DNA from 2 places in the Arthrobacter sp. N1 genome. Region 2 is predicted to be linked to the other one. Evidence: predicted binding sites of a transcription regulator. Region 2 holds the regulator's gene; the other holds the start of a gene.
What was found. Region 2 encodes LexA, which represses DNA repair genes until DNA is damaged. Its sites were predicted from a motif close to TCGAACANNTGTTCGA; they were not measured.
Positions count from the first base shown of each region.

Region 1: a site for LexA is predicted at 8,994-9,009, ahead of ruvA (Holliday junction branch migration protein RuvA). Genes of this name have one in related genera too.

Region 1 is NZ_CP102608.1:1,501,759-1,512,618, reverse strand. Features, by position in the region: gene NVV32_RS06760 (DUF349 domain-containing protein) at 1-129, shown strand, start outside; gene NVV32_RS06755 (hypothetical protein) at 236-883, shown strand; gene NVV32_RS06750 (RelA/SpoT family protein) at 996-3,407, opposite strand; gene secF (protein translocase subunit SecF) at 3,605-4,603, opposite strand; gene secD (protein translocase subunit SecD) at 4,600-6,369, opposite strand; gene yajC (preprotein translocase subunit YajC) at 6,452-7,045, opposite strand; gene ruvB (Holliday junction branch migration DNA helicase RuvB) at 7,146-8,261, opposite strand; gene ruvA (Holliday junction branch migration protein RuvA) at 8,258-8,944, opposite strand; gene ruvC (crossover junction endodeoxyribonuclease RuvC) at 9,068-9,637, opposite strand; gene NVV32_RS06715 (YebC/PmpR family DNA-binding transcriptional regulator) at 9,683-10,438, opposite strand; gene pdxT (pyridoxal 5'-phosphate synthase glutaminase subunit PdxT) at 10,441-10,860, opposite strand, start outside.
Region 2 is NZ_CP102608.1:1,215,568-1,226,427, reverse strand. Features, by position in the region: gene NVV32_RS05555 (histidinol-phosphate transaminase) at 1-439, opposite strand, end outside; gene NVV32_RS05550 (LysM peptidoglycan-binding domain-containing protein) at 546-1,043, opposite strand; gene lexA (transcriptional repressor LexA) at 1,424-2,131, shown strand; gene NVV32_RS05540 (ATP-dependent DNA helicase) at 2,287-4,368, opposite strand; gene hflX (GTPase HflX) at 4,361-5,938, opposite strand; gene NVV32_RS05530 (class I SAM-dependent methyltransferase) at 6,060-6,668, shown strand; gene dapF (diaminopimelate epimerase) at 6,760-7,692, opposite strand; gene miaA (tRNA (adenosine(37)-N6)-dimethylallyltransferase MiaA) at 7,737-8,660, opposite strand; gene miaB (tRNA (N6-isopentenyl adenosine(37)-C2)-methylthiotransferase MiaB) at 8,654-10,210, opposite strand; gene NVV32_RS05510 (regulatory protein RecX) at 10,410-10,860, opposite strand, start outside.

The DNA of each region.
Region 1 (10,860 bases), 290 kb from region 2:
CTCCGCGAGGACCTCGCCTCGGCCGAGCGTGCGGGCAACGCGAAGAAGATCGCCGGCGCGCGCGAAGCCCTCGCCGCTCGCGAACAGTGGCTGGAGATGCTGCAGAAGTCCGCCCAGGACTTCTCCTAGCCGGGGGCCGGTCCGCCGGCCGCCGAGCCACCAGCCCTCCGGCGCCGTTGTCCACATCGGCGCCGGAGGGCTTTTGCGTCGAGGCCGTCCTCGCGATGCTGGACCAATGCCTCCCCTCGACAGTGCCGACGTCGCAGCACCCCCGGAACGCCATCTGGGGGCAGGCGCCGTCCCGGTGACGTCGACCGGCGGCGCCCTGTTCCACGCAGGCGAGATCTTCACCTCGGCCGAGCTGCAGGCCATGCGGCTCGACGGCCTCGTCCGCCTCGTGATCGGGGACTCCTACCTCCGCAGCGACTTCCGGGAGGATCCTGCCACCAGGTCCCGGGCGGCGGCACACAGCGTCCCGCACTCTGTGCGCCCCCGTGTGGCGCTCGGTCGATCCTGCGCGGCGTGGATCTACGGCTGCGCGGCTCCTCCGAGCGTGATCAGCCTCGTGACGGACCATCGGCGCCGCACGACCGCCCTCCCGCCCTTCTCGCCCGCCGTCATGCACCAGGTGGCGCTCGGGCCGTTCGACGTCAACCTCGTGGGTGGCGTATCCGTGACGACACCGCTCAGGACGGCGCTGGACATCGCCGTGCACGGAGAGGAGCGGGATGCGGTGGAGATCCTGCGCGCCATCGGATCCTCGGCCACCCTGGACTGCCCGCTCCGGCTGGTGGAGGTGGCCCTGGCCAGGACCGCGCGCGTGCCGGGGAAGACCCGGGCACTGGAGCGGCTGCGTCAGGCCCGGGGTCCACATCGTGACTGAGCGCGGGACATGCGACGGCGCCGGGCAGCCCGCCCACGTCGTCCCGCCGGACACCTGCAGTTTCAGGACCGGACGAATCCGGGTACCGGTGCTGCGGCCGGCAGTGCTTCGATCAGCGGCGCTGCGACCCCGTCGTCCGGTACACGTCGAAGACGCCGTCGATGCGGCGCACGGCACTCAGGATGTGGTTCAGGTACTTGGGATCACCCATCTCGAAGGCGAACCGCGACATGGCGACCCGGTCCGAGGACGTGTTCACGTTCGCCGCCAGGATGTTCACGTGGTTCTCGGCGAGCACGCTCGTGACGTCCGAGAGCAGGCTCTTGCGGTCCAGCGCCTCGACCTGGATCTCCACGAGGAACACGCTGGACTGCGTGGGCGCCCAGTCGACCGGCACGATCCGGTCCGGCTGGTCCCTCAGCTCCGCCACGTTCCGGCAGTCGTTCCGGTGCACCGAGACGCCGGAGCCGCGCGTGACGAACCCGATGATGGGGTCCGGCGGGACGGGCGTGCAGCACCGGGCCAGCTTGACCCAGACATCACCGACACCGCGGACCGTCACACCGGAGTCGGAGAACTTCGGCCTCCGGGGCTGCGTGGCAACCGCGGTCTCCGCGATCTTCTCCTCCGCGCTCTCATGACCGCCCATCAGCGCGACGAGGTGCTCGATCACGTTCTGCGCGGACGTGTGGCCATCGCCCACCGCCGCGTACAGCGCGGCGATGTCCTGGTGTTTCAGCTCCTCCGCGACCGACATGAGGGCGCTGTGCGTCATCATGCGCTGCAGCGGCAGGTTCTGCTTGCGCATGGCGCGCGTCAGCAGCTCCTTACCCTTGTCGATCGCCTCCTCGCGGCGTTCCTTGGTGAACCACTGGCGGATCTTGTTCCGGGCGCGGGGACTCTTGACGAAGCCCTGCCAGTCCTGGCTGGGGCCGGCCCCCTCGGCCTTCGAGGTGAAGATCTCCACCCAGTCGCCGTGGTTCAGCTCGCTGTTGAGCGGCACCAGCTTCCCGTTGACCCGGGCGCCGATGGTCCGGTGTCCCACCTCGGTATGGACCGCGTACGCGTAGTCCACGGGCGTGGACCCGGCCGGCAGCGCCATGACCTCACCCTTCGGGGTGAACACGAACACCTCGCGCGCATTGATCTCGAAGCGCAGCGAATCGAGGAACTCGTTCGGGTCGGACGTCTCCTGCTGCCAGTCGACGAGGCTGCGGAGCCACCCCATGTCGCCGTTCTCCGGGGTCTCGAGCTGCCGCCCGCCGCTCTTGTACTTCCAGTGCGCCGCGACGCCGTACTCGGCGCGGCGGTGCATGTCGTGCGTCCGGATCTGGATCTCCACCGGCTTCCCGCCGGGGCCGATCACCGTGGTGTGCAGCGACTGGTACATGTTGAACTTCGGCATCGCGATGTAGTCCTTGAACCGCCCGGGCAGGGGGTTCCAGCGGGAATGCAGCGAGCCGAGGGTCGCGTAGCAGTCGCGCACGCTGTCCACCAGCACGCGCACGCCCATCAGGTCATGGATGTCGTCGAAGTCCTTGCCGCGCACGATCATCTTCTGGTAGATCGAGTAGTAGTGCTTGGGCCGCCCGGTGATGGTGGCCTTGATCTTCACCGCGCGGAGATCCTCCTCGACCTGGTTCCGCACGAGGCTCAAGTGCTTCTCCCGCTCGGGGGTCCTGTCCCCCACCATCCGGACGATCTCCTCGTACACCTTCGGATGCAGCGCGGCGAAGGAGAGATCCTCCAGCTCCCACTTGATGGTGTTCATGCCGAGGCGGTGGGCGAGGGGGGCGAAGATCTCCAGGGTCTCCCGCGCCTTCTTCGCCGAGGATGCCGGGGAGACGAAGCGCCAGGTCCGGGCGTTGTGCAGCCGGTCGGCGAGCTTGATGACCAGCACCCGGATGTCCTTGGCCATGGCGACGACCATCTTGCGGACCGTCTCGGCCTGGGCGGCATCCCCGAAGGAGACCTTGTCCAGCTTCGTCACGCCGTCGACCAGCATGGCGACCTCCGCGCCGAAATCACGCTTCAGCTCGTCAAGAGTGTAGGAGGTGTCCTCGACGGTGTCGTGCAGCAGCGCTGCCGCCAGCGTGGTGCCGGTCATGCCGAGCTCCGCGAGGATGGTCGCGACGGCCACAGGGTGCGTGATGTAGGGGTCGCCGCTCTTCCGCGTCTGGCCCTCGTGGCTGCGCTCGGCAACCAGGTAGGCGCGCTGGATGAGGTCCAGGTCCTCCTTGGGGTTGTTGGCGCGTACCGTGCGCAGGAGCGGCTCGAGGACGGGCGAGTACCCGGAGGAACCCCTCCCGGTGAGTCGCGCGATCCTGGCACGGGTGCGGCCGCGGCGGCCGGGGGCGACTTCGCCGGCGCTGCTCGCGGAAGGCGCGGACGACGGCGACGCGGGCTGCACGAGCCCCCGGCCTGCAGGCTGCGGGACCTCGGTGGTGACAGGCCCGGTACCCTCGGCCGCGACGACGTCCTGGGCGTCACCGGCCCGCACTGCGGGATTCACCGCTTCAGCCATGCACAGCCCCTCCATCTCGGTATCGGACCCTGGAAGGACTCAAGATGCCACAGGTCGGGTCGCACATCCAAGTCTAGCCGGGCTTTTCACCGCACCGGCCGCAGCATCCCCGGAAGGATGCTGCGGCCGGAGCAGCGCGTCGGAGTCGTCGCCGGGGTCGTCGATGCACTCGGCGGATCAGCGTTGCGGCGCTGCGGTCAGGCGGCAGCGGCCTCCATGGAGCGGCGGTTCAGGACCTTCTTCTCCTGCTTCCTCAGTTCGGGCTCGTTGAGCCGCAGCGCCGCGTACAGGGGGGCTGCGATGAAGATGGTACCGAGCGTGCCGAGGATGATGCCGATGAACAGTGCCAGGGAGAGGTCCTGGAGGGTGCCCGCCCCCAGGACGAACGCACCGATGAACAGGATCGAGGCGACAGGGAGGATGGCCACGACCGACGTGTTGATGGAGCGCACCAGGGTCTGGTTGACGGCGAGGTTGACCTGCTCGGCGAAGGTCCGTTTCGTGGAGATGGTCACGTCCGCGGTGTTCTCCCGGATCTTGTCGAACACCACCACCGTGTCGTAGAGGGCGTAGCTCAGGATGGTCAGGAAGCCGATGATCGCCGAGGGTGTGACCTCGAAGTCACTGAGCGAGTACAGGCCGGCCGTGACGACCATGACGACCACGAGGGCCGCCATGGCGGCGAGGGACATCTTCCACGTGCGGAAGTAGATGCCCATCAGGATCGCGGCCAGGACCACGAACACCCCGAACCCGATCAGCGCCTGGCGGCTGACGTCCTCACCCCAGGTCGGGCCGACGAAGCTCGACGTGACCTGGTCCTCCCCGACACCGTAGCCGGCGACCAGGTTGTCGCGGACGCTGAGGGTCTCGTCGTCGGAGAGCCGCTCGGTCTGGATGCGCATGGTGTCCGCGGCGATGTTCGTCACGCGAGGCACGGCGTCGGGAACGACATCGGTCACGGCCTGCTCACCGACGGCCACCTCCGTGTTCTCCGTCGCCGACACGGTGAACTCCGAACCGCCGCGGAAGTCGATACCGAGGTTGAAGCCACCCTTGACCACGGGGATGACGATCGAGACGAGGAGGGCGATCCCCGCGATCAGGAACCAGAGGTTCCGCTTGGCGACGAAAGGATATGAGCGCTTGCCCGAGTAGAGCTCGTTGCCGAAGGTGGCGAAGCTGGTGCGGCTCATTCGTGGGTCTCTTTCTGGGAAGAACCGGTGCGGTCGACGACGGTGGACCCCGTACGTCCGGCGAGTGCCTCCTGCTGCTCCGCGCGGCGGCGCTCGGCGATGGTCAGGCGGCGTTCCGCCTCACCGGAGGCGCCCTTGTTCCTGGCGCGGGTCGTGGCGGCCGGCGCGGGAACGGTGGCGCCGGGCTCGCGGAGCCTGCCTGCTCCCCGGTAGAGGGGAATGCCCCCGAGGCGGCGGGGATCGAGGCCGGACCACGGGTGGCCCTCACCGAAGAACTTCGTCCTCGCGAGGAGCCGCAGCACGGGGTGCGTGAACAGGAAGACGACGATCAGGTCGGCGATGGCGGTCAGACCGAGGGTGAAGGCGAAGCCACGGACGTTGCCCACGGCGACGAAGTAGAGCACCAGCGCGGCGAGGAGGTTGACGGCCTTCGAGGCGAGGACGGTGCGCTTGGCCCGGCGCCACCCGTTCTCGACGGCGGAGACGAGCCCGCGCCCGTCACGCAGCTCGTCGCGGATGCGTTCGAAGTACACGATGAACGAGTCCGCGGTCTGACCGATGGCCACGATCAGGCCTGCGACACCGGCGAGTGAGAGACGGTAGTTCTCCGTCCAGCCGAGGATGCAGATGGCCAGGTAGGTCAGGACGCCAGCGACGACGAGCGACGCGATGGTGACCAGCCCGAGGAGGCGGTACTGGAACATCGAGTACACGGCGACGAGCAGCAGGCCGATCAGCCCGGCGATCAGGCCCAGGCGCAACTGGTCCGCACCGAGGGTCGCGGAGATCTGCTGCTCGCTCTGGATCTCGAAGCTGATCGGCAGCGCACCGTACTTGAGCTGCTCGGCCAGCGCCGCGGCGGACTCCTCGGTGAAGTTGCCGCTGATCTGGGGATTGCCGTCGGGGATCACGGCGTTGGTGGTGGGCGCGGAGACGATCCGGCCGTCGAGCACGATGGCGAACTGGTTCCGTGGGTCCCCGTCGCCCAGGGCGAAGAGGCGCTCGGTGACCTCGCGGAAGATCTGCGTGCCCTCGTCGTTGAAGTCGATGTTGACGGCCCAGGTGTTGAGCGCCTGGCCCTGGGCACCCCGCTGCAGCCCGTAACTCGCGGTCGAGATGTCCGTGCCCGGTACCTCGACCGGGCCGAGGATGTACTTGCCCTGGGTGTCGGGCTCGCAGGCGACCATGGGCTCGTCGGCGGGCGCCGGTTCCTCCGCGGGCTCGAGAGCGGCCGGATCGAGGCAGTCGAGCGCCTCGAACTCCTTGTACAGCTCCGGGGTGATCCAGTTCGGATCGCTGGCGTCCTGCGGCTCGGCCGCGGGCTGGGGCAGCTGGTCGTCGGGCGTCGGCGTCTCGGCGGCGGGCGCCTGACCGGGGCCGCCGGCGAGGACCGGCCGGAACTCCATCTGTGCGGATGCCTGGATCAGGTCCCGCGTCTCCGGGTCAGGGGTGCCCGGGAGGGACACGATCACATTCTGGCCGGACTGGGTGTTGATCTCGGCTTCGGCGACGCCCGAGCCGTCGACACGCTGCCGGATGATCTCGACGGCCTGGTCGAGCTGCTCGGGCGTGATCTCGCTGCCGCCCTGGACCCGGGGGGCGAGAATCATCTGGGTACCGCCCTCGAGGTCGAGGGCCAGGCGCGGGCTCCAGCTGGCCGTGCTCCAGATGGAGCCCGAGCCGAGGAGGATCGCGAGCAGTGCGGTCAGTACGCCCAGCCAGACAAGTGTCCGCTTGGCTGCCGTCCCGGGACCGGTACGAGGCATGGTGAGGTGTCCTTATGCTGTGGCGCCACGCGTGGCGCCGGTGTCACGACAGGCACGGCTGAGTACCGGCCCCTGAGGAATGCTAGTGGTCGGGGTTCGCTTTGGGGTCGCGGGCGTCGCGCGCGTCGCGGTTGTCCCGCAGCGACTGATCCCTCTCGGGCAGCTCGCCGCCCTGCTCGCGAAGGGGGTCCGGGGTCTCGGCACCCGACACCGTGGAGGGCGAGGTGGCGGTCGCCCCGCCGGTGGCGGGCCGGTCGACACCGTCGAGCGAGGAGGCATCGTCCGGGACGACCGCGCCGTCGTAGGCGTCGAGATCACGCCGTGCGGCGTCATCGTCCGTACCGGGCGTGTCCTCCGCCGCGACGGACTCCTGCTGCACGACCTTCGAGAGGGCCTGCGTATGGACGGTCGCGAAGGTGCCGGGCGACAGTTCAAGGACGGCCTTGTTGTTCTCCTGGTCGATGGAGACGATGGTGCCGAAGAGACCGAACTGCGTCATGACCTCGGTGCCCGGCTCCATCTGCGTCCGCATCTCCTTGACCTGCTGCTGCGACTTACGCTGCCGCCGGAACATGGTGAAGATCAGGAACGCCAGCGCCAGGGGCAGCAGCAGCGAGAAGATGTCGAAGGGAGGAGCATCTTCGGATGCGGTCTGGGCAACTACGTGTGCAAGCACTGGGCGAATCCGTTCGTGGGTCTGGGTGTGTGCGGCAGGGATGTGCCCCGGCACACAGACGAAGACACCAGTGTAAAGGGGAATCCTGACCGCTTCCGCGTCACGGGTCCGGTCGGGCCCAGCTGTCGATCGCGGATTCGCTGCCCATCAGGTCCTCCGGCGCGACGGAGAAGAGGTCCTCGGGCATGGCTGCGGCCACGGTGGCGGGCATCACGAGGCCGAGGTGCTTCCAGGCCTCGGCGGTCGCGATCCGCCCCCGCGGGGTGCGTCCCAGCATGCCCTCACGCACCAGGTAGGGCTCGGCCACGGTCTCCACGGTCTCCGGTTCCTCACCGACGGCGATGGCCAGGGTGGACAGTCCCACCGGCCCTCCGTTGAACTTGGTGATGAGGGCCGTGAGCACAGAGCGGTCGAGCCGGTCGAGCCCGCGCGCATCCACCTCGTACATGTCCAGCGCCGCACTGGCGGACCGTGCGTCGATCAGGTCGACGCCGTGGACGAGCGCCCAGTCCCGGACACGCCGTAGCAGGCGGTTGGCGATGCGCGGGGTCCCCCGGGAGCGGCCGGCGATCTCCGCGAAGGACGCCGAACTGACCTTCATGTCCATCAGCATCGCGGAGCGGCGGAGCACGAGCTCGAGTTCCTCGGTGGAGTAGAACTCGAGGTGCCCCGTGAAGCCGAACCGGTCCCGGAGCGGGCCGGGAAGGAGGCCGGCTCGCGTCGTGGCTCCGACGAGCGTGAACGGCGGCAGCTCCAAAGGGATGGCGGTGGCGCCGGGTCCCTTGCCGACGATGATGTCGACCCGGAAGTCCTCCATGGCCATGTACAGCATCTCCTCGGCGGGCCGGGACATGCGGTGGATCTCGTCGAGGAAGAGCACCTCCCCCTCCGTCAACGACGAGAGGATCGCCGCGAGGTCGCCGGCGTGCTGGATGGCGGGCCCGGACGTGATGCGCAGCGGCGCGTTCATCTCCGCGGCGATGATCATGGCGAGGGTCGTCTTCCCGAGCCCGGGAGGGCCGGACAGCAGGACGTGGTCGGCGCTGCGCCCCCTCAGCCGGGAGGCTTCGAGCACCAGCGAGAGCTGCCGCCTGACGCGCTTCTGCCCGACGAAGTCGTCGAGGTTCTTCGGCCGGAGCGCTGCCTCGACGGCGCGGTCCTCCGGGTCGGCCGAGGGCGCGACCAGCGGCACGTCCTCGGGGTGGTGATCGGTCATGCGCCCACCCCGGCATCGGCCTGGGCCCGGCCGGCAGCGCCCGCAGGAGTGCGCGGACCCCGGGTGGTCGACCGGGCGGAGCTGCGCGCGCCGTCCTGGCCGAGCCTGCGGAGGGTGAGCTTGAGGATCTGCCCCACGTCGCCGGACGCGGCGACCTCGGGCGCCTCGGCGACGGCGGCGTCGATCGCCGCTCCGGCGTCCTTCTCGGACCAGCCGAGGCCCATCATGGCCGTGAGCACCTGGCCCTGCCAGGACTGCGGTGACACGCCGGGCTTCGCCTCCAGCGGCACGAGCTTGCCCGCGAGTTCCAGCACGATGCGCCGCGCGCCCTTGGGACCGATCCCGGGTACCTTGCTGAAGGCCTTGTCGTCGCCCGACGACGCCGCGATGCGCACGGCGTCCGGGGTGTGGACGGCGAGCACGGCCAGGGCCAGACGCGGACCGACGCCGCTGACGGCGAGGAGCGTCTCGAAGACCTCGCGCTGGTCGGCGTCCTCGAACCCGAAGAGCGTCATCGAGTCCTCGCGCACGATCATCGCGGTCGCGACGCTGGCCTCCTCGCCCGTCCGCAATCCCGAGAGGGTCTGCGGGGTGGCCTGGACCTGCATGCCGAAGCCGTTGACGTCGATGACGGCGGAGTGCAGGCCCACGTGGGTCACTGTCCCGCGGAGGGAACTGATCATGAGGAGCTCCAGAGGCACGTGCGGATGGATGGACCGGGCGCGCCCGGTGTCGAACATACGTTCTAATGCACTACGGTACCGGCGTCACGCCGTGCGATCGAGCCGCCACACCGCGGAGCGGGCCTACCGGCGTCGGGCCCTGGCTTCCGCTTCGGCCCACAGGCGCTGCGCCGGAGTGAGCGAGCCGCCGGACACCGCGGCGCCCTGCTGCCCCACTCCCCTGCGCCACGCGTGGGTGATGGCGAGGGCCAGCGCGTCGGCGGCATCCGCCGGCCGCGGAGGGGTGTCGAGGCGGAGGATCTTCGTGACCATCTTGGTGACGGCCACCTTGTCCGCCTGCCCGTTCCCCGTGACGGCGGCCTTGACCTCGGTGGGCGTGTGCAGGGCGACGGGGATCCCGCGGCGTGCGGCCGCGACGATGACCACGCCCGACGCCTGGGCCGTCCCCATGACGGTGCTCACGTTCAACTGGCTGAACACGCGCTCGACGGCGAGGACCTCCGGCTTGTGCAGGTCCAGCCAGGTGTCGACCGCCTCGGAGATGACGAGCAGCCGTTCGTCCAGGCTGCGGCCCGCCTCCGTCCCGACGACGCCGACGGCCACGAGCGTCGAGCGCCGGTTCGGTTCGATGTCGACGACGGCCAGGCCGCACCTCGTCAGGCCGGGGTCCACGCCCATGACACGGTAGGTCACCGGGCGGATCCGGTCAGCAGGACGACGCCGACAAGCAGGACGATGTCAGTCGTCCTCGAGCTCGGCCAGGACCTCGTCCGAGAGGTTGGCGTTCGAATACACGTTCTGGACGTCGTCGAGCTCCTCGAGGGCGTCCACGAGCTTCAGGAACTTGCGCGCACCGTCGGAGTCCAGGTCCACCTGCATGGACGGGACGAACTCGACCTCGTCGGTCTCGTACTCGATGCTGCTCGCGTCGAGGGCCTCGACGACCGCACGGAGGTCCTGCGGCTCCGACACGATCTCGAAGGTGTCGGCCGATTCCTTGACCTCGTCGGCGCCGGCGTCGAGCACGGACATGAGGAGCTCGTCCTCGGTCAGTCCGTTCTTCGGCAGCGTGACGACGCCCTTCCGGGCGAAGAGGTAGGCCACGGATCCGGGGTCGGCGATCGTCCCGCCGTTGCGGGAGATACCGAGCCGCACTTCCGAGGCAGCACGGTTCTTGTTATCCGTGAGGCACTCGATGAGGAGCGCCGAGCCCTGGGGCCCACGGGCCTCGTACATGATGGTCTGGTAGTCGACGGCCTCGCCGAGCAGGCCCGCGCCGCGCTTCACCGCGCGGTTGATGTTGTCGATGGGCACGGAGGTCTTCTTGGCCTTCGAGACGGCGAGTTCGAGGCCGGGGTTACCGGCGACGTCGGCACCGCCCGCGCGCGCTGCGACCTCGATGTTCTTGATCAGCTTCGCGAAGGACTTCGCGCGCTTGGCGTCGATCGCCGCCTTCTTGTGCTTGGTGGTTGCCCACTTGGAGTGCCCCGACATGCTTACGCTTCTCCTCTGATCATCCGGATAAAGAGTTCGTGGACCCGCCGCTCACCCGTCACTTCCGGGTGGAAACTCGTGGCCAGCAGGTTGCCCGAACGCACTGCGACAATTCTAGCGACCGGCTCCAAGTCCGCTCCTGCGCCGTCCGTCGCACCGCCGGAGCCGTCGCTTGAGCCATCGCTTGAGCCATCACTCGAGCCACCGCCGTAAGAACTGTCACCGACGTCGTCCCGGGGTGCCGCCCGGGGTGTCCCGGCGGCGGGCACCTGCGCCAGCACCTCGACGCCGTCGCCCACCTTCTCGACCCAGGGCGCCCTGATGAAGACCGCGCGCACGGGGTCCCCGGCCGCGGCGGTGCCCGTGGCCGCCAGCTCCGCGAAGTCGAGGTCGGTCTCGAAGGACTCGCGCTGGCGTCCGAA
Region 2 (10,860 bases):
TCATGGTGTAGGCCGCGTCGCGTGGTGCGGTGACGTACCGCGTTCCGGTCCCGCTGGCCAGCAGCGGATACATCGAATAGGTGGGAGGAAAGCCGATCGCCGTCCGCCCCGGCCCACCGAATGCCTGGAGGATCTGCTGCAGCACCTCGTTGGAACCGTTGGCCGCCCAGAGCTGGTCCGGCGTGAGCCCGTGGCCGAGGTAGCGGGCGAGGTTCGTCCGCAGCTCGGTGAACTCGCGGTCCGGGTATCGGTTCAACCCCTGCGCGGCCGCATCCACGGCGGCGACGATAGCCGCATGCACGTCGGCCGGAACACCGAAGGTGTTCTCGTTCACGTTCAGGAGGACCGGAACATCGAGTTGTGGCGCGCCGTACGGGTGCAGCCCCACGAGATCGTCACGGAGGGGCAGGTTCGCTAGGGCGTCGACGGTTGAAGGCACCTGCCCAGTTTAAGCGACGGCTTCTCCACCGACGAATGCGACGGGACCCCGTCAGGAGCATCGGACCTTCGGGCCGGCACATCCGCGGGAATCCGGAAGAAGCGATTCAGCCCCGCGACGGGATGGAGAGGCTCTGACCCGCGTGGATCACTGACGTGCCCAGATTGTTCAGCTCCACCATCTCGCCGACGACCTGACGTGTGTCACGCTCCGGCGCGTACTGGACGGCCAGGTCCCAGAGTGTCTCGCCCGCCGCGACATCGACTTGGACCACGGCTGACGGCGCAGGAGCGTCCACCCCGGCCTGCGCCTGTGATGTGAGGAACGCTCCGAGGAGGACCAGCGCCGCGACACCGAGGGCGATGGGCAGGCCCACCAGCAGCAGGCGTCCGCGCCTCGTCAGTGTGAGCGGCCGTGCTGCCGGTGGCGTGTCGGTGACGGTGCCTTCGGAACCCGAGAAGCCCGTAGTCCGCTGCGTGGACGTACGGACCCGGGAAGGATCGGCGTCGAGAGTCGAGGGAACGACCCGGAGATGGGATGCCGCCCGTGCAGGCGTCAGCGCCCACAGCGCCGTGCTGCCGTGCAGAACTGTTGCTTCAGCCATGTCCATTCCCTCTTTCTTCGAATGTACGGACCCGCCCGATCAGCGTGTTCGAACACACGTTCTAATTCGTCTGGTCCTATTTCTAGCACTCAGCGACGACCGCTGTCGAGACTCGCTCGAACATATGTTTGATAAGTGCCCCGGTCTGTCCTAGCGTGAACGTGACAGGAGAACACCGGTGACGTCGCTGCTTCCGCGTAACGACGGCCCCGATGAACCCAAGACAATCACCCGCCACTGACACAATCGCTTCCGGGACGACCGGAGGCGCGAGGGCGGAACCGACGGGACGGACAGTCCCAGGCGAAAGGCTCACCGTGGCGGAACGAACACCGGCAGCTCGACAGGATTCGAACACCGTTGACGCCCCGACCGACGTCGTGCCCCTCAGCGCGGGCCGCGGCAGGCCACGGGGCCGGTCCGTGTCCAAAGGACTGACGGCCCGTCAGCTGACCATCCTGGAGACCATCCAGCGGTCGATCGCCGACAAGGGGTATCCCCCGTCCATGCGGGAGATCGGCGACACCGTCGGTCTGGCGAGCCTGTCGAGCGTCACGCACCAGCTGTCACAGCTCGAGCGCCTCGGCTATGTCCGGCGGGACCCGAAGCGGCCCCGTGCCATGGAGGTCCTGCTGCCGCTGACGCTTGCCGCGGAGACGCCGGGTGACGCGTCGTCCGCGTCAGGTACGGCCCCGGAGCAGCAGTTCGCCGTCGACACGGCGCTGGTGCCGCTCGTCGGACGCATCGCGGCGGGTGGACCGATCCTGGCCGATCAGGTGGTGGAGGACGTGATGCCCCTCCCCCGGCAGCTCGTGGGCCACGGCGATCTGTTCATGCTCAGGGTGTCCGGGGACTCGATGGTCGACGCCGCCATCTGCGACGGCGACTGGGTGGTGGTGCGGCGTCAGCAGAGCGCCCAGAACGGCGACATCGTGGCTGCCCTGCTGGACGACGAGGCGACGGTCAAGACCTTCCGCCAGCGCGACGGCCACACGTGGCTCCTGCCGCAGAACACCCGCTACGAACCGATCCTCGGAGACCACGCGAGCATCATGGGCAAGGTCGTCTCGGTGATGCGGGCTCTCTAGCCCGGTCCGGCCGGGGCGGGAGCCCGCCCGCCCGGTGATCGCCCGACGGTGCTGGGACACCTGCCGAGGGGGACTGCCCGCCGGCATCCTGCACGGCCCCCGCCCGGAGACCTCGGCGCCCCGAGACCCGCCGGAGGACACCGGGCCCGGAGCCCTCAGCGCCCCGAGATCCGCTCGAGGATGCCGGTGACCGTGGCCCGGTCCGTCGTCGCCCAGAAGGGCGGCAGCGCTGCCCGGAGGAACCCGCCGTACCGCGCCGTGGCGAGACGGCTGTCAAGCACGGCGACGACCCCCCGGTCACCGGTGGCACGGATCAGGCGTCCCGCTCCTTGGGCGAGGCGGACCGCCGCGTGCGTGGCGGACACGCTCATGAACCCGTTGCCGCCGTTCCGGGCGACGTCCCGGGTGCGCGCCGTCATCAGCGGATCGTCCGGCCGCGGGAAGGGGATGCGATCGATCACGACGAGGCGGCAGGACTCCCCCGGCACATCGACGCCCTGCCAGAGCGACATGGTGCCGAACAGGCACGTGTCCTGTTCCTCGGCGAACTGCGTGACCAGGGCGTTGAGCGAGGACTCCCCCTGGCAGAGGATCTCGAAGTCCACCTTCGGGCGCAGTGCCTCCGCGGCTTCCTCGGCGGCCCGCTTGGACGAGAAGAGCCCCAGCGCTCCGCCCCGCGACGCCGTGAGCAGCACCAGCAACTCCTCGAGCTGCGCGTCCGACGTCCCGCGCTCAGGTTTCGGCAGATCCTTGGCGACGTACAGAACGCCCTGGCGGGGGTAGTCGAACGGACTGCCCACGTCGACGCCGGTCCACGCCGGCGCGCCCGGGCCACTCAGACCCAGGGACCCGGCGACCGGGCCGAATTCGGATCCGATGGCCAGTGTCGCCGACGTCAGGATCACGGTGTGGTCCTCGAAGAGCCCTTCGCGGAGCCGGCCGGCCACCGAGAGCGGCGCCACGTTGAGGGTCGCCGGCGCACTCTCGTCCGCCGGTGAATAGCCGGATCCGGGCGTGAAGCTGCTGGGCCTCGACGCCCAGACCACCTCCTTCGCGTCCGACGCCGCGAGGATCCGCTCGGCCAGGTCGAACACGAGCGTGACGCGGGACCTCGCCATCTGGCGTCCGCCGTCCGCATCTGCCTCGGACTTCCCGTCCGTCCTGGTGTCGGAGAGGGCGGCGCGAGCCGCATCGCGGACCTGGGCGAGGGTCTGCTCCAGATCGTCCGGGAGCCCGCCGGCGAGCAGACCGGAGGAGACCAGCTCGGACGCGGCCTCGAAGGCGCTGGCTGCGGAGTCGAGCGCTGTCGTCGCAACGGACGCATGGCGCCTGAGGCCGGCGGCCGCCGTGCTGACCATGGCGGCGGAGAGCTGACCGGAGACGGCCCCGGTGACACGGTCGTGGAGCTCGTGCGCCTCGTCGATCACGACGACGTCGTACTCGGGCAGCACGGCGAGCCCCTCGAAGGCGCTGATCGCCAGCATGGCGTGATTCGTGATGATGATGTCGGCGTCGGCCGCCGCGGCGCGGGCCTTCTCGCTGAAGCACTCCTGGGCGACGGGGCAGCGCGCGGCGCCGAGGCACTCCATGCTGGAGACGGACACCTGCCGCCATGCACGATCGCTGACGCCGGGCACGAGGTCGTCGCGGTCACCCGTCTCCGTCTCCTCCGCCCACTCCCGGAGCCGGACCACCTCACGGCCCAGAGCCGAGGCGGCTCCACCCGCGATGGCGGCCGGCGCCGGGTGGGGAGCCGCATCCTCGCCGAGGCTGAAGAGCGTGTCCGGCGCATCCTCCTCCGGGAATCCCCCGCCGGTCTTGTGCAGGCAGACGTAGTTCGAGCGCCCCTTGAGCAGCGCGACGTCGACCGGCCGGGCAAGCGCGGGCCGGACCGCGTCCAGCAGTCGTGGCAGGTCCCGGCCCACGATCTGTGCCTGGAGGGCGAGCGTCGCGGTCGATACGACGGACGGGCGATCGCTGTCCATGGCGTGGGCAATCAGGGGCACCAGATAGGCGAGCGACTTGCCGGTTCCCGTGCCGGCCTGGACGAGCAGGTGGTCGCCCGAGTGGATCGCCTCACTGACCTGACGGACCATCTCGTGCTGGCCCGAGCGCATCTCCCCGCCCATGGCGGAGACGGCGGCGTCGAGGAGCTCGAGCGCCTGGCGTGATTCCGGGGAAGGGCGAGCCGCGTCCGGCGCCGCGACGGCGGCGCCGGACCGCGTGCTGTCACTCATGCCGGACGTACGGCTCCAGCTCGGCTGCCAGGCCCTCGCGGACCATCACCTCGAGGCGGGTCCCCTCGTCGACGTGCTCCATCCCGAGGATCTCGGCATCCTCTTCGTGGAGGCGGCTGACGATCTCGCCGTGCTCGTAGGGCACCATCAGGTCGAGCTTCACCCCGGGGCGCGGGATGCTCGTGCTGATCAGCTGCCGCAGTTCGGTCAGGCCCGCACCGGTCCGGGCGGAGACGACCACGGAGCGCGGCTCCCGCTGACGCAGTCGCTCGATGACGAACGGATCGGCTGCATCGGCCTTGTTGAGCACGATGATCTCGGGGACGTTCCGGGCCTCGACCTCCGTCAGCACCGCGCGGACCGCGGCGATCTGCCCCTCGGGGTCGGGGTGGGAGGCGTCGACGACGTGCAGGATGAGGTCCGAGTCGGCGACCTCCTCGAGGGTGGACCGGAAGGCCTCGATGAGCTGTGTGGGCAGCGACCGGACGAAGCCGACGGTGTCGGCCAGCGTGTAGCCGATCCCGTCCGGCGTCTCGGTGCGTCGGATGGTCGGATCGAGAGTCGCGAACAACGCGTTCTCGACGAGCACGCCGGCATCGGTGAGGCGGTTCAGGAGCGAGGACTTCCCGGCGTTCGTGTACCCGGCGATCGCCACGGACGGCACCTGGTTCCGGCGGCGGTTGGACCGCTTCGTCTCCCGGGCAGGCTTCATCCCCGCGATCTCCCGGCGCAGTTTCGCCATGCGGGTGCGGATCTTGCGTCGGTCGAGTTCGATCTTCGTCTCACCCGGTCCGCGCGATCCCATGCCCGCCCCGGCACTGCCGACCTGGCCACCGGCCTGGCGGGACATCGACTCGCCCCAGCCACGCAGACGCGGCAGGAGGTACTCGAGCTGGGCCAGTTCCACCTGCGCCTTGCCCTCGCGGGACTTGGCGTGCTGCGCGAAGATGTCGAGGATCAGGGCGGTCCGGTCGATGACCTTCACCTTGACGATGTCCTCGAGGCCACGCCGCTGGGACGGCGAGAGCTCGCTGTCCACGATCACGGTGTCCGCGCCCGTGGCCTGCACGATGTCCTTCAACTCCTGTGCCTTGCCCGAACCGAGGAACGTCCCGGGGTCCGGCTTGAGCCGGCGCTGGACGATCCCGTCGAGGACCTCGGAACCTGCTGTCTCGGCGAGGGCCGCCAGCTCCTGCAGCGAGTTCTCGGCATCCTGCGCCGTGCCCTCGCTCCACAGTCCGGCGAGGACCACGCGCTCGAGCCTCAGCTGGCGGTATTCGACCTCGGTGACGTCCTCGAGCTCCGTGGAGAGTCCCGCGACGCGCCGCAGGGCGCGGCGTTCGGCGAGATCCTGCTGGTCCCCGTCGGCGTCCGACGTCTCGTCCCCGTCCGAGAGGGCGAGCGCCCGCGAGCGCCAGGTCTTCTCCGTGGGCGCGGCAGCCTGCTCCGATGTACCGGCCTTCGTCTTCGCCACGGCAGCTTCGTCGCTGGCGAGAATCCGATCGATGACTGCCTGGATCTCCTCCGGGCCCATGTCGGCTCCGGTGGAATGTCCGTTGTTCGTGGTCATGGTCTCCCTAGGTATGAGTAGGTCAATTCTACGTCCACGCACGACGACGGACACAGGCTCTTCTCCCAGCGCGAAATGTCGGCCGGACCGGTTGCCTGCAGGCTGCCACTAGGCTTTCCCCATGGAGTCCCAGCACTATTTCAGCGAGCAGCCGTCCGGTCCGGACACCCGGAAACCCCTGTCTGTCGTCCTCGCCGGCGAACGGCGCGAGCTCGTGACCTCGTCGGGGATCTTCAGTCCCGACGGCGTCGACAAGGGCACGCGGATCCTCCTGGACGGCGTACCGGCCCCCGAGGGACAGCGGCTGCTGGACGTCGGGTGCGGGTGGGGTCCGATCGCGCTGACCCTGGCGCTCCAGGCCCCGCAGGCGTCGGTCCTTGCGGTCGACGTGAACGAGCGGTGCCTCGCACTCACCGCCGAGAATGCGACACGCCTGGGCCTGACGAACATCACGGGCGCGAAGCCCGACGATGTCGACCCGGACCTCGAGTTCGACACCATCTGGTCGAATCCGCCGATCCGTATCGGCAAGCAGGAGCTCCACGCGCTGCTGCTCCGCTGGATCCCCCGGCTCGCCCCGGGCGGCCGGGCCTGGCTGGTGGTCCAGAAGAATCTCGGCGCCGACTCACTGCAGCGGTGGCTGGCGGACGAACTGCCTACCGGCTTCACGGTGCGGCGCGCCGAGACGTCCAAGTCCTTCCGCGTCATCGAGGTACACCGGGCGGACTGACGTCCCTGCCGCTCCGGCCCGTCCAGCGCCGGAACCACGATCACCGCGACCGGCGCACCGGGGTGAGCATTCAGGAGCATTCAGGCGCTGCTCAGGATCCGTTCAGGAGGGTGCCGTGGGCCACCAGGACGGCCGGCCCGCTGAGCTGCACGTGCTCCCGACCCTCCGGACCGTCGAAGAAGGTCACGCCGACCACGCCGCCGGGTACCGTGACGAGCCAGTGCGCCGGCGCCGTGGGCCCTGCCCAGAAGCGCGTCGCCGCTGCCGCGGCGCAGGCCCCGGTCCCGCAGGACTGCGTCTCTCCGACACCCCGCTCGTGCACCCTCATGGTCAGGCGACCCACGCCGTCGTCCCCCACCAGCGGATCGGACGGCACGACCAGCTCCACATTGGTCCCGAGCGGAGGCGCCGGATCCACGACCGGTGCCCTGTTCAGGTCGGTCCGGCCCAGTTCCTCGTACTCCGCCAGCGCGACGACGGTGTGCGGGTTGCCCATGCTGATCGACAGGCCGGGACGATCGACGTCGAGCCCGCCCACGGCGACGAGCGAGTCCATGCCCCGAGACACGGCGGCATCGGGCGCGATGAACTCCCACGGGCCCATGTCCACCGCGTACCCGTCGCCGGACCGTGCGACGCGCTTGACGCCCGCGCGCGTACCGATGGCCAGTTCTCCGCCCTCGGGCAGGTGCGCGACGGACATCTGAAGGAGGAAGTGGGCGAAGACGCGGACGCCGTTGCCGCACATCTCCGACACGGATCCGTCGCCGTTGCGGTAGTCCATGAACCATTCCGCGGCGGGTTCGGTCTGCAGGAGAGCTCGACCCTCCGGGAGCGAGGACGAACGGACCGCGCGGATGTAGCCGTCCGCGCCGATACCGCGGTGCCGGTCGCACAGGGCTGCGACGAAAGGGCCGTCCGTCGGTGCGAGGCCGTCGGGGTCGAGCACGAGGATGAAGTCGTTGCCCGTGCCATGGCCCTTGGTGAAGGTGAGCCCGGAGGAGCCTGCGACGGAGGCGTCCACCGGGTGGGTGCCTCGGGCTGGTTCGGTGTCGCTGCGGAAGTCGGTCACGCTTCCAAGGATAGGTCCCCGCGGGACCGCACCAGGGCGGCGGCGTCGTCGACGAGGCTCTCCTGCTGCGCGTCCAGCCAGGTGATCCTGGGGTCCCCCCGGAACCAGGTCAGTTGACGCTTCGCGAAGCGGCGCGTGGCGGCGATGGTCTCGTCGACGGCTTCGGCCTCGGTCAGGCCACCGTCGATGACCCGCAGGAACTGGCCGTAGCCGAGCGCGCGCGATGCCGTCCGCCCTTCGCGCAGTCCGCTCGCGGCGAGTCGCTCGACCTCCCTGCGCAGCCCGAGGCGGACCATGCCGTGCACGCGCTCCCCGAGACGCTCACGCAGGAGATCACGGTCCACTGCCAGGCCGATCTGCACGGCCGGGTGATGATACTCGCGCGTCGGCATGAAGGAACTGAAGGGCCGCCCGCTGACCTCGTGGACCTCCAGCGCCCGGACGAGGCGGCGGTCGTCCTCGATACGACCAGCGGATACGGGATCGACGGCCCGGAGCCGCTCACGGAAGACCGCGCGGCCGCCGTCGAGCAGTTCGGCCTCCAGGCGGGAGCGGACCGCCTGGTCTGTGGGAGGGAAGTCGAGACGGTCGAGGGCCGCCCGGAGGTACAGCCCCGAGCCACCGACGAGCACGGGAACCAGCCCGCGGCTGCGGATCTCGTCGATGGCACTCCGTGCGTCCCGCTGGTAGGCCGCGACGGATGCTTCCTGCGTGACGTCGAGGACGTCCAGGAGATGGTGCTCGACGCCCCGGCGGTCCTCGACAGGCAGCTTCGCCGTGCCGATGTCCATGCCGCGGTAGAACTGCAGCGCATCGGCATTGATCACTTCCCCGCCCAGCCGGTGTGCAAGTGCCACCCCGAGCTCGGACTTGCCTGATCCGGTCGGGCCGACCACGGCGACCACGGGGAGGATCACCAGGCGCTCGCCCTGACGGGGAGGGCCGGCATGCCGAGGGACACGGCCCGGACGGCCCCGTCCCCTGCGGTGGGGACACCGCAGGAGTCGGCCTGGCTCCGGTCCCATGCGTCTCCTGCCCGGGAACGGCGGAGGACGTACTGTTCGGGGCCCGGGTCCGAGAGCAGGTGGAACGACGCGGCCTCGGTGACGGGCACGGTGACGACGTCGCCGGGCCTCGGTGCGGGTGCTCCCTCGGGCACGGAGAAGTGGACGAGCCGCTGGTCGCGTGCCCGCCCGGTCAGGCGGTGCGTCTCGCTGCCCTTGCGGCCCTGCTGATCGGTCACGAGCACCTCGACCGAGCGGCCGACCTGGCGGGCGTTCTCCTCGCGGGCGATGCGGTCCTGGAGTGCTGTGAGCCGTTCGAAGCGCTCCTGGACCACGGCCTTCGGGAGCTGGTCGGGAAGATCGGCAGCAGGCGTACCCGGCCGCTTCGAGTACTGGAACGTGAAGGCCGTCGCGAAGCGGGACCGCTCCACGACGTCGAGGGTGGCCTGGAAGTCCTCCTCGGTTTCGCCCGGGAACCCGACGATGATGTCCGTGGAGATCGCCGCGTCCGGCATGCGCTCGCGCACCCGGTCGAGGATGCCGAGGAACCGTGAGGACCGGTAGGAGCGGCGCATCGCCTTGAGGATCCGGTCCGAGCCCGACTGCAGCGGCATGTGCAGCTGCGGCATCACGTTCGGCGTCTCCGCCATCGCCTCGATGACGTCATCGGTGAATGCTGCAGGGTGGGGGCTGGTGAAGCGCACGCGCTCGAGCCCCTCGATGGACCCGCAGGCGCGGAGCAGCTTGGCGAAGGCACCGCGGTCGCCGAACTCCACACCATAGGAATTGACGTTCTGCCCGAGCAGCGTGACCTCGACGGCCCCGTCCGCCACCAGCGCCTCGATCTCGGCGAGGATCTCCCCCGGCCTGCGGTCGCGCTCCTTCCCGCGCAGGGCGGGCACGATGCAGAAGGTGCAGGTGTTGTTGCACCCGACCGAGATGGAGACCCAGCCGGCGTAGACGGATTCGCGTTTCGTCGGGAGCGTGGACGGGAACACGTCGAGCGATTCCAGGATCTCCAGCTGTGCGTCCTGGTTGTGGCGTGCTCGCTGGAGCAGGGCGGGCAGGGCGCCGATGTTGTGGGTTCCGAAGACCGCGTCGACCCAGGGAGCCTTGGCGAGGATGGTCTCCCGATCCTTCTGCGCGAGGCACCCCCCGACGGCGATCTGCATCTCCGGTCGCTGCTCCTTGATGGCCTTGAGCATCCCGAGGTTGCCGTACAGCTTGTTGTCCGCGTTCTCGCGGACGGCGCAGGTGTTGAAGACGACGACGTCGGCCTGCCCGTCCTCGTTCCGGCTGAGGCCGGAGTCCTCGAGGAGGCCCGAGATCCGCTCGGAGTCGTGGACGTTCATCTGGCAGCCGAAGGTGCGCACCTCGTAGGTGCGTGGCGGTACCGGCAGGGCGGAGGGTGCTCCGGCTGGTTCGAGATCGATGGGGCCGACGGCGACGGGGACTGTGCTGCTCACGGCATCAAGCCTACGACCGCCGGGACGGAGCCCCACAATCGCAGCGGCCCGGTACAGCAGTCCGACGATGAGCCGAGCGACGGCCCGCCTCCGGTCGCGTCCGGTCGCACCCGGACCGGCGCCTCTGCGGGCACGCCCTCGACCTCCCGGGCTCTCGGCGCGATCTGCGTCTCCGCCGTCCCCGGGTGATGCATGAGGGTCACCCCTCCGGCTCTGCCCCTTCTGCCGCATCTGCTGCCGCCCCGGCGATGACCTCCTTGACGATGGAGTAGGCACTCCCCGGGTTGTAGCCCTTCCGGGCGAGGACTCCGACGAGCCTGCGCATCTCCTTCTCGCGGACCGTCCGGTCGGCGAGATCGGCGGACATCCGCAGCTTCCGTCGGACCACGTCACGGGCCTGCTCGATCTCGTCCTCGTCGGACACCTGCTCGAGGGCATCCTCGACGAGCTCGACGGCGATGCCCTTCTCGGCCAGCTCGCGACGCAATGACGACCGGGACAGGGATTTGGCCGCGATCCGCGTGCGGACCCACATGCGCGCGAACTCCGCGTCATCGATCAGCTGCACCTCGACGAACCGGTCGAGGAGCGCCGAGGCGACCGACGGAGGCACCTCCCGCTCGGCGAGCTTGCGGTCGAGTTGATGACGA